2 regions of the Tardiphaga sp. 42S5 genome follow, and region 2 is predicted to be linked to the other one. Evidence: predicted binding sites of a transcription regulator. Region 2 holds the regulator's gene; the other holds the start of a gene.
What was found. The regulator LexA, encoded in region 2, represses DNA repair genes until DNA is damaged. The targets are predictions, from matches to a motif close to TGTTCNNNNTGTGTTCNG.
Positions count from the first base shown of each region.

Region 1 (4,912 bases), 2.8 Mb from region 2:
CAGGGCACGCAGGATCGAGGCGAAATCCTCGCCGGCCGAGCCGGTGAGCGAGGTCATCGCCTGCGTCACCACGAAGTGGCGGCCATCGAACGCACCGGCGGGCTTCTCGCCGGGCGACGCTTCACGCCACGCCAATGCAGGACGGATCAGGTCGGCCAGACGTTCGAGAATATCGACGCGCACGGCGCGCTCCCCGCACTGGCGATAGCCCAGCACGCGATAGGCATCGCGATCGAGCAGCTTGTCGACCGGGAAGGATGTACGGCCCGACCCTGCGAGATGCTGTGCGCTCGACAGCGCCGACATGTCGACATTGTCCTGCTTCAACGCCCAGAGCAGCGCCGCGAGCGAACGCCCCGCAGGCTTCAGCAGGCCAGGGATATAGATGTGATAGGCGCCGAAGCGCACGCCGTATTTGCGCAAGGTCGCGCGCGACGGCTGATCGAGGTCCTTCATCTCGGTCGCGATCTTCTGCCGCTCCAGCACGCCCAGCGCTTCAGTGAGCTGGAAGGCGATGCCGCGCGCGATGCCGGTGATGTCTTCGGCCTTGGTGAGATCGAACAGCGGCCCGAGCAGTTTCTCGATATGCGTCTTCAGCCAGAGATCGAGGCGAGCCTGAACCGCATCGCGCGGCGCGCCGGAGAGGCGCTCATCAGCGATGATGCGGAGACGGGGATGCAGCACATCGTCGGCTGCGACCAGACGGGCCACCGCATCGCCGGTCCAGCGCATGGTGCCGTCGGAGGCGAGCACGAACTGATCGTCCGGTGCATTGCCGAGTTTCTCGGCGCGCGCGTCGATCTCGCCGGCCAGCGCCTTCAGCGCCGTGGCCTGCAAGGCCTTCGCATCCGAGCCAGCCTCGGCCGCATCGGGCAAAAATGTAAATCCGTCGAGACGGCCAATTACATGGCCCTCTACGATCACTTCGCCCGTCTTACCAATTTCAGTATTCAGCATCGTGTTTTCCCGCAAGCGGCGCATCAATACACTGGTACGACGATCAACGAAACGCTCAGTGAGCCTCTCATGAAGGGCATCTGACAGTTTATTTTCCAATTCGCGCGAAATTCCCTGCCAATGATCAGGATCTGAGAGCCAATCGGGACGATTTGCCACGAATGTCCAGGTCCGGATTTGCGCGATTCGGCCCGATAATGTGTCGATATCGCCATCGGTTCGGTCCGCTTGCGCGATTTGAGCGCCAAACCAGGCATCGGGGATGCGCCCACGCTGCATCAGGAAGTTGAAGATAGTGACTACCAGCTCTGCGTGTGCAGCGGGCGCGATGCGGCGGTAATCTGGAATCTGGCACGCATCCCACAGTTTCTCGACGGCGGCCTTGCCCTGCGCCATTTCGCGCACGTCGACGTCACGGACGGCATGATCGAGCACGCGCAGGTCCTCGGCGATCGGCGCACGGGTCAGCGCCTCGTGGCGCGGCACCTCCGCTAGCGACACCTGCAGCGACGCGATCGATGAGAAATCCAGCTTCGAATTGCGCCATTGCAGCACCTTCACCGGCTCGAAGATGTGGTTCTGCAACTGATTGACGAGCTCCGGCTCAAACGGCTCGCAGCGGCCTGTGGTGCCGAAGGTACCGTTGCGTGTCGCGCGGCCGGCGCGGCCGGCGATCTGCGCGAATTCCGACGGCGTCAGGCGGCGGAATTGGTAGCCGTCATATTTGCGATCGCTGGCAAAGGCGACGTGGTCGACGTCGAGATTGAGGCCCATTCCGACCGCGTCGGTTGCTACTAGGTAGTCAACGTCGCCGTTCTGGAACATCGCGACCTGCGCATTGCGGGTGCGCGGCGACAGCGAGCCCAATACGACTGCCGCGCCGCCGTGCTGGCGCTTGATGAGTTCGGCGATGGCGTAAACTTCGTCGGCCGAAAACGCGACAATCGCTGTCCTGCGCGGCTGCCGCGTGATCTTGCGATCGCCGGCAAATTCCAGATGCGACAGACGCGGCCGTGTCACAATGCTCGCGCCGGGCAGCAGCCGCTCGATGATCGGGCGCATGGTGGCGGCGCCGAGCAGCAGCGTCTCGTCGCGGCCGCGGCGATGCAGGATGCGATCGGTGAAGACGTGACCGCGCTCCAGATCAGCGGCGATCTGGATTTCATCAACGGCCAGAAACGACACGTCGAGATCCCGCGGCATCGCCTCGACGGTGGACACCCAGTAGCGCGGCTTGGCGGGCTTGATCTTCTCTTCCCCGGTGATCAGCGCCACGGCTTCGGGGCCGACGCGGTCCAAAATTTTATTATAGACCTCGCGCGCCAGCAGCCGCAGCGGCAGGCCGATAATGCCCGACGAATGCGCGAGCATGCGCTCGATGGCGAGATGGGTCTTGCCGGTATTGGTGGGGCCGAGCACTGCGGTGACGCCGGCGCCGGGGGCCCTGCCGTTGGACAGCGTGGGCGGAGAAGACAAAAAGGCCATGTTTTTCAGATATTTCCGCGTCGCCGACTGTCAAGACCGAGACAGGTTACGACGCTTCAGAGCCGCGCTTTTTGATGGTTTGGAACGAGTCCGGAACGAAAGCGGCCCGAATCGGTGACTCGGCACCTCCCTGGCCGCGTCACCCCAACATCTCGCGCTGACATTCTCCGAGACTGACTAGATCAAGTTTGTGACAGCGCAACAAGGGCCGACAAATCCCCGAAGTTATGAACAGCGCACGGACTCCGAACCGGCTTTGAGTCAAGCCGGGATCCTGCGCAAATCCTGCGGCGCGTTTGCGACGATGCTGCGATGGCGCACTTTGTCTTGCGGCCAAGCTGCGGCAGCGTCCCGTCTCGGTCCCTCATGGTGAGGAGCGCGGCTTCGCGCGTCTTGAACCATGAGCTGGCGGGGCCAAGACCCGTCACCATCCTTCGAGACGCCGCGCAAGGGCGCGGCTCCTCAGGATGAGGCCGGTGTGTGGAGCCGCCTCCTTTAGAACTTGCCTCGTTCTCTCAGTTCGTCTTCGCCACGGCCTTGGCCGGCGCGGGGGTGGTGACGAATTCGGTGGCTTCCAGCATGGCAACGCCGAGCGGGGTTGGCACCACCATGCGATAGGGCACCAGTACGCGGGTTCCGGCGATCGGCACCAGGGTCACTTCGATATTGCGCTGGGCGGCAAGATATTTGATGGCGGCGCGGTCGGGCACATAGCCGGCGATCGGCGTGAAATAGACGGCGCAGACGATGGCAGGCCCGCGATAGCCCTTCTCGGCCTTCACGCTTTCCATGCGCTTGTAGTCCAGCTTGAGATCGTAGCGCATGCGGCCGTCGAAGATCGACGCGCCGGTGCGGCACGAATCCGGCGTCAGCAATTCGCCGGTGCCGCCGACGCGCATCAGCGAGCCGGTCATCGGATCGATCACGTTGCGGCGATGCGCATCGGTGATCGGAATCTTCTCGGGATCGAGCGGCGGCTCCGGCTCGATGGAGAACTCCTTCACATAGCCCGGCGTGATCAGCATCTTGATCGTCTCGGACTTCTTCGCGGAGGTGGTGACGGCCTGATAATTCGACGGCACCAGCGCGCCCGCGACCACGCGGCCGGTGGACTGGCCGGAGCCCGAGCCGCCGGCAAATGCCTTCAGCAGACCTGCGGTGCCGCCACTGGCGGTCGCGGAATACTGGTCTTCGTTGATGTCGATGGCCCACTGGCCCTTGCCCACCGCAATGCCGGCGAGGCTGGCTTCATATTTGGCTTCAAGCTTGCCGCCCGCCAACACCGCTTGCGCGGGGGCCTGAACCGGCACGGCGGCCGGGCTCTGGCCTTGAGCTTGGCCTTGCGTCTGGCTTTGGATCTGGCCTTGCGCCTGCGCCGAGGCCTCCACCGGCAAAACCGGCAGCATCAGGCCCGCGGCGACGGCGAAACGCGCGCCAAAGCCCGCAAATCGCACTCTTGCAGGCGTGGCGGTCCGCGGGGTGGTCACCGGTCGGGTCACAAAGCGGGGCGTGCGAAGGCTCACTTGCTGATATCACCTGGTCGGCGATCCCCGGCCAAAGGCGCAGGGCCGCATCGCTCAATTGGGCTGGAGCGACCTGTTTCCGGCCCGAATACGTCGTTTATATGATGGGAACCGCGCCAGATTCCATGTGGTTTCCGCTCGTAGGACGGGCTATACAGCCCCCGAAAGCGCAGGCTTTTGCCGGTTTTGCCGCGACTTTCGCTGGCCGGATATCTTGACGATCGCGGCCAAGCCCCCTATACGTCCGCCACTCCTGAAATGGACGTGATTTTTGACCCCCTGCCCGGCTTTGGGCTCTTCGCCTTTTAGCTGCGGGGATGACAGAGGATTTTCGCCATGTCTCGGCGCTGTGAACTGACACTGAAGGGCCCCCAGGTGGGCCACAAGGTGAGCCACTCGAACATCAAGACCAAGCGCCGGTTTCTGCCGAACCTGGTCAATGTGACCTTCCTGTCCGACGTGCTCGGCCGCGGCGTGCGTCTGCGCGTGTCGGCGAATGCCGTGAAGTCGGTCGACCACCGCGGTGGCTTCGACGCCTATCTGATCAAGGCCCGCGAGAGCGAGCTCTCCCAGAAGGCCGTGCTGCTCAAGCGCGCCATCGAAAAGAAGAAGGCCGAGACCGCAGCAGTCGCGGCCTGATCGCTTCGATCGGACTTTAAGTTTTAGAATTCAGAACGGCCGGATCGCGAGATCCGGCCGTTTTTGCGTGCGACTGCGAGATCGAGTGCGATCAATCGAAAGTCTTGGAATCGTGCCATGCGCCTAAATGGCTACGCGGACGCCCGACAAGCTTCGCCCGCGCGCAAGAATCGTGCTAGTTGCAAATTAACAAGAAGAATACTGGAAAGACAAAGTGCCGTGGGAGACTACGGCGCTTGATGTCCAACAACCTGGGGGAAGTATGGACCACGAAGCCACTCAGATTGCCTCCCCTACCTTCATATCCG
Region 1 is NZ_CP139027.1:259,338-264,249, forward strand. It holds gene SFY93_RS01225 (helicase-related protein) at 1-2,442, opposite strand, end outside; gene SFY93_RS01230 (DUF3108 domain-containing protein) at 2,958-3,929, opposite strand; gene rpmB (50S ribosomal protein L28) at 4,302-4,604, shown strand; gene SFY93_RS01240 (P-loop NTPase fold protein) at 4,867-4,912, shown strand, end outside.
Region 1: the regulator LexA is predicted to act here: its motif matches at 2,523-2,540, upstream of SFY93_RS01225 (helicase-related protein).

Region 2 (4,912 bases):
CATCAACGTCGGGCTTCGAGACGCTCTGGACGTGGGTGTGGGCCGAAGCTGGTCCCGGTCGCTTGCTGCCTTGGGTGCCGATCGCTTTCGGGACCGGCATCGCGCTGTATTTTGCCGCTGAGCATGAGCCGGTGGCCTGGGTTGCCGCTGCGACGGCAGGCCTTCTTTGCGTGGCTGCGTTTTTGCTGCGGCGGCAGCGATGGTTTCCCTTGATCTTGCTCATTGCGGCCATCGCGGCGGGCTTCGCGATGGCTGCCATGAAAACCGCGCGTGTGGCTCATGAGGTTCTGGCGAAGCCGCTCTATTCCGTCGCGATTACCGGCTTCGTCGAAACTCACGAGGAACGGGAGCGCACGGATCGCTTCGTGCTCCGCGTTGCCACGATGGACAGCCCGCGCGCCGCACCGAAGCTGACCCGTGTGCGGCTGTCGGTGAAGAAGGGCACGGCGCCTGCCGTCGGCAGCTTCGTCGAATTGAAGGCAAGGCTGCAGCCGCCGCTGTCGCCGCTCCGGCCGGGTAGCTACGACTTCGGCCGCGATCTGTACTTTCAAGGGATCGGCGCGTCCGGTTTTGTGATGGGCGGCATCAAGGCGGTCGACCCGCCGATACAGCCGAGTGTGGCGTTACGCTATTCGGCGACCATGCAGGGGCTACGCGACGCCATCGACGCGCGGATCCGCACCGTGCTCTCGGGCGATAGTCGCGCCATTGCCACGGCACTGCTCACAGGTCGCCGCGATGCGATTTCGGCTGACGTCAATGATGCGATGTTCATCTCCGGCCTCGGTCATGTGTTGTCGATCTCCGGCTATCACATGGCCGTTGTCGCCGGCGTGGTGTTCTTTGCGATACGCGCACTGCTGGCACTGATCCCTGTCCTGACGGTGACATTCCCGATCAAGAAAGTCGCAGCGGCTGCGGCGTTATTCGCAGCACTGTTCTACCTGCTGTTGTCAGGTGCTGAAGTCGCGACGCAGAGATCGTTTTTCATGACGGCCGTCGTGCTGATTGCAGTCATGGTCGATCGCCGGGCGGTGACGTTCCGCACCCTGGCGGTGGCAGCAATGGTTGTGCTGATCGTGGCGCCGGAAGCGTTGGTGCATCCGAGTTTTCAGATGTCATTCGCGGCGACGCTGGGGCTGGTCGCATTGGTGCAGATAGGCATGCCCGCGCTGTTTGCCTCGCCCGATCATTCCGCGACCGCGCGCGTGGCGCTATGGGGCGGACGCGAGATCGCGATGCTCGTACTGGCTTCGCTGGTCGCGGGCCTCGCCACCACGCCCTATGCCGCGTTTCATTTCCATCGCGTCACGCCTTATGGCGTTGTCGCCAATCTCCTGGCGATGCCGGTGGTCTCGGCGCTGGTGATGCCGGCGGGCATTCTCGGTTTGGTGGCCATGCCGTTCGGCTTTGACGGTGTGTTCTGGCGGCTGATGGATGTCGGCATCCAGTGGATGATTGTGGTCACGCAATGGGTGGCAGCCTTGCCCGGCGCCATCGGCCGGATGCCGGCCTTTGGCATCGGACCGCTGATATCAGCCAGTATCGGCATCATCGTGCTCGGATTGCTGCGCACGCCGTTGCGCTTCGCGGGGGCTGGCGTGCTGGTGCTCTCGATTGTCTGGGCGTTGCTGGTGAAGCAGCCGGATGTCCTGATCTCGGGTGATGGTCACAGTGTCGCGGTGCGGAGCAGGGACGGGCATCTCCACGTGATGCGCAGCGCCAAGGATACATTTCTGCTGAAAGAGTGGCTCGCCGGCGATGCCGATGCGCGTCTGCCGACCGATGCCTCCGTCAGCCACGGTGTGTCCTGCGACCGCGACGGATGCATCACGCCGCTGGCCGATGGCGCTTTGGTGGCGCTGGTTTTACAGCCGGACGCCTTCACAGATGATTGCGAGAAAGCGGCGCTGATCGTCACGACGAGACAATCGCCGAGGGATTGCAGGGCGCTGGTGATCGATCAGGATCGCTTGCAACGAAATGGTGCGGTGAGCCTGCAGCGAACCGCAAACGGCTTTACCATCGATGCCGTGCGGCCACGGGGCCTGGACCGTCCGTGGTCGCGCGCAATTCCCGATGAGCCCCAGCAAGATCTGATCCAGAACAGTCGTCCACCGCAAAACCGGCCGGTGGATGCGACGCCGGCGGAAACCGATCTTCAACCCGAAGATCAGTAATCCGCCGAGGCGCAAATCTCAGTAGCGGCGATACAGGCCGATCAGCTTGCCCTGAATGCGCACCCGGTTGGGTGGCAGGATACGGACCTCGTAGGCGTCATTCGCAGGCTCCAGCGCGATCGACGCGCCGCGGCGGCGGAAGCGCTTCAACGTGGCTTCCTCGTCGTCGATCAGGGCCACCACGATGTCGCCGGTGTCGGCGCTCTCGTTGCGCTGGATCAGCACGGTGTCGCCGTCGAGAATGCCGGCGTCCTGCATGGAATCGCCGCGCACTTCGAGCGCGTAATGTTCGCCGGAACCGAGCATGTCGGCGGGCATGCTGATGGTGTGGCTACGGGTCTGCAGCGCCTCGATCGGCGTACCGGCCGCGATCCGGCCCATGACCGGGATAGCAACCGTGCGGCCATTGTCATCATCACCGCTGTTGCTGGCGATGCTGGCGGCCGAACGCACCTTGCCAAGCGTGCCTTCGATGACGCTGGGCGTGAAGCCGCGGCGCCCGGTGCCGCCGGTGACCGGCGCGCCGAGCTCTGGCAGCTTGATGACTTCGATGGCACGGGCGCGGTTGGGCAGACGGCGTATGAAGCCGCGTTCTTCCAGCGCCGTGATCAGACGATGGATGCCGGACTTCGAGCGCAGGTCGAGCGCATCCTTCATCTCGTCGAAGGACGGTGGGACGCCGGCTTCCTTCAGCCGTTGATCGATGAATCGCAGGAGTTCGTATTGTTTGCGCGTGAGCATCTGAAGCCATCCTCAGTTGACGGTGTCGGCCGCCGCGTGCGTTTCAAAGGGCCTTCGAACGGTGAGCCTCAATCCAGAGACGATCGTTCGAAGATCGGTTGCGCGAGTTCGGGCACTCTCAAACTACTCAAAGCCACAGAATCTCGAAACAAATCATGAACGAACACTATATGTTCCATATGTGTTCTGCAATGCTTAATTTGCCGTCAACAGAACGCACGTTGAGCGAGGTTTGAGGAGGCTGTTCCTCACCAGTCGTCGATCCTCGACGGACATGGAAAATGCTTCCGCGGTCGCTTGGGCTACGCGGACGTCACGCGCCCAATGGGCGGCGGCGGAGTCGTGGAGCCGGTCGCCAGCGAGCGCTGAACCATGATCGTGTCGGCCCAGCGGCCGGAGCGATAGGCGACGCCGGGCAGCAAGCCGACGCGGGCAAAGCCGAAGCTCTCATGCAAGCCGAGCGAGGCCGTGTTGTCGGCATCGATATAGCCGATGATCTGCCGGAAGCCGGCCGCCGCGCAGACATCGATCAACTCGCGCATCAACAGCCGGCCGATGCCCCGGCCGACATGTCCGTGGTGGATATAGATCGAATGCTTGACCGTGTAGCGATAGGCCGGTCGCTTGCGGAACAGCACCACATAGGCATAGCCGACGACCTCGCCGCCTTGCGTGGCGACGAGATGCGGGAACCGTTTGCTGCGCAGGTTCTTGCGCCGGTCTCTGAGATCGTCGGGCTGCGGCGTGTCGGCGTCGCTGACGCCTTCCTCGACGCCTTGCCGGATGTGCCGGCGATAGATCGCCAGCATGGCATCGACGTCGGTGTCGCGTGATGGTCGGATGACGACCGGCTGTTCGAGTTCCGTTGGCAAATCAGGCTCCTTACGTGCTCCCTATTCGGAGACCACGTAAGTGTAAAGTCGGATCCGGCCATTGGCGTCGACCTTGCGGTAGATGCCCTGGATTTCGACGTCGAAGCCCGGGAAGGTGTTGAAGCAGGTCTCGAACATCCTGAGATAATCGATCATCGGCTTTGACCGTTCGGTGAGCCGTTCTCCGGGGACGATCGTGGCGATGCCGGGCGGGTAGACCACGAACGGCGTCGTCGCGACGCGCCCGAAGATCTCATCGATCGGGAGGTAATCGACGTCGTTGCGCACCAGACAGCGCGCGGCATCATGGGGTGACATGGCAATCTCCGGCAGATGGTCAGCGGAGAATTGCCTGGTCTGAAGTTCGCTCACATTGGCCTCGCGGAAGAACCGGTGCATGTCGCCGCATAGATCCCGCAGGCGTATGCCCGCGTAACGCGCGGGCCTGCGCCGTGCGAATTCCGGGATGACGTCTTCGAGCAGGGCGTTGTCGTCATGAAGCTTCTTGAAGGCGACGAGGCCCGATATCAGCGTGCCGGCCTTGCTGGCTTCCACGCCGGGTGTCAGCAGGAAGAGCAGCGAGTTGAGATCGTTCTTCTCCGGCACGATGCGGTTTTCGCGCAGGAACTGCGCCACCACCGGAGCAGGGATGCCGTGTTCCGCATAGCCGCCGGTGGTGCGATCGAAGCCGGGTGTCAGCACCGTCAGCTTGTTGGGATCGGTCATGGTGAAACCGGCTTCCATGCCGGGGAAGCCATGCCAGGCGGCGTCAGGTGCGAGCTGCCAATAAGCCGGATTGGTGGCCAGCTGGTCAGTGCCGATGCTTTCCCAGGGCACATTGTGAACGGCGCCTTCGCTGGCTGCGTCGGGAATCGCGACGCGCTCGGGCACGAAGGGTTCGAAGAACCAGCGACGCTCGGCGCGGGTTTCCTTCTCCTCGAATTCGCGGCGGACGGCGCGCATCTTCTTGCGCAGTTCGATGCCGAGGCGGATCGTATCGTCCCACAACACTTCGCCGGAGCGGCCCTTCATCATCTGCGCGCCGACATCCAATGATGCGAACAGCGGATAGAACGGCGAGGTCGAGGCGTGCTGCATGAAGCTTTCGTTGAAGCGCCG
Region 2 is NZ_CP139027.1:3,783,837-3,788,748, forward strand. It holds gene SFY93_RS17500 (ComEC/Rec2 family competence protein) at 1-2,180, shown strand, start outside; gene lexA (transcriptional repressor LexA) at 2,199-2,921, opposite strand; gene SFY93_RS17510 (GNAT family N-acetyltransferase) at 3,224-3,793, opposite strand; gene SFY93_RS17515 (Orn/Lys/Arg family decarboxylase) at 3,815-4,912, opposite strand, start outside.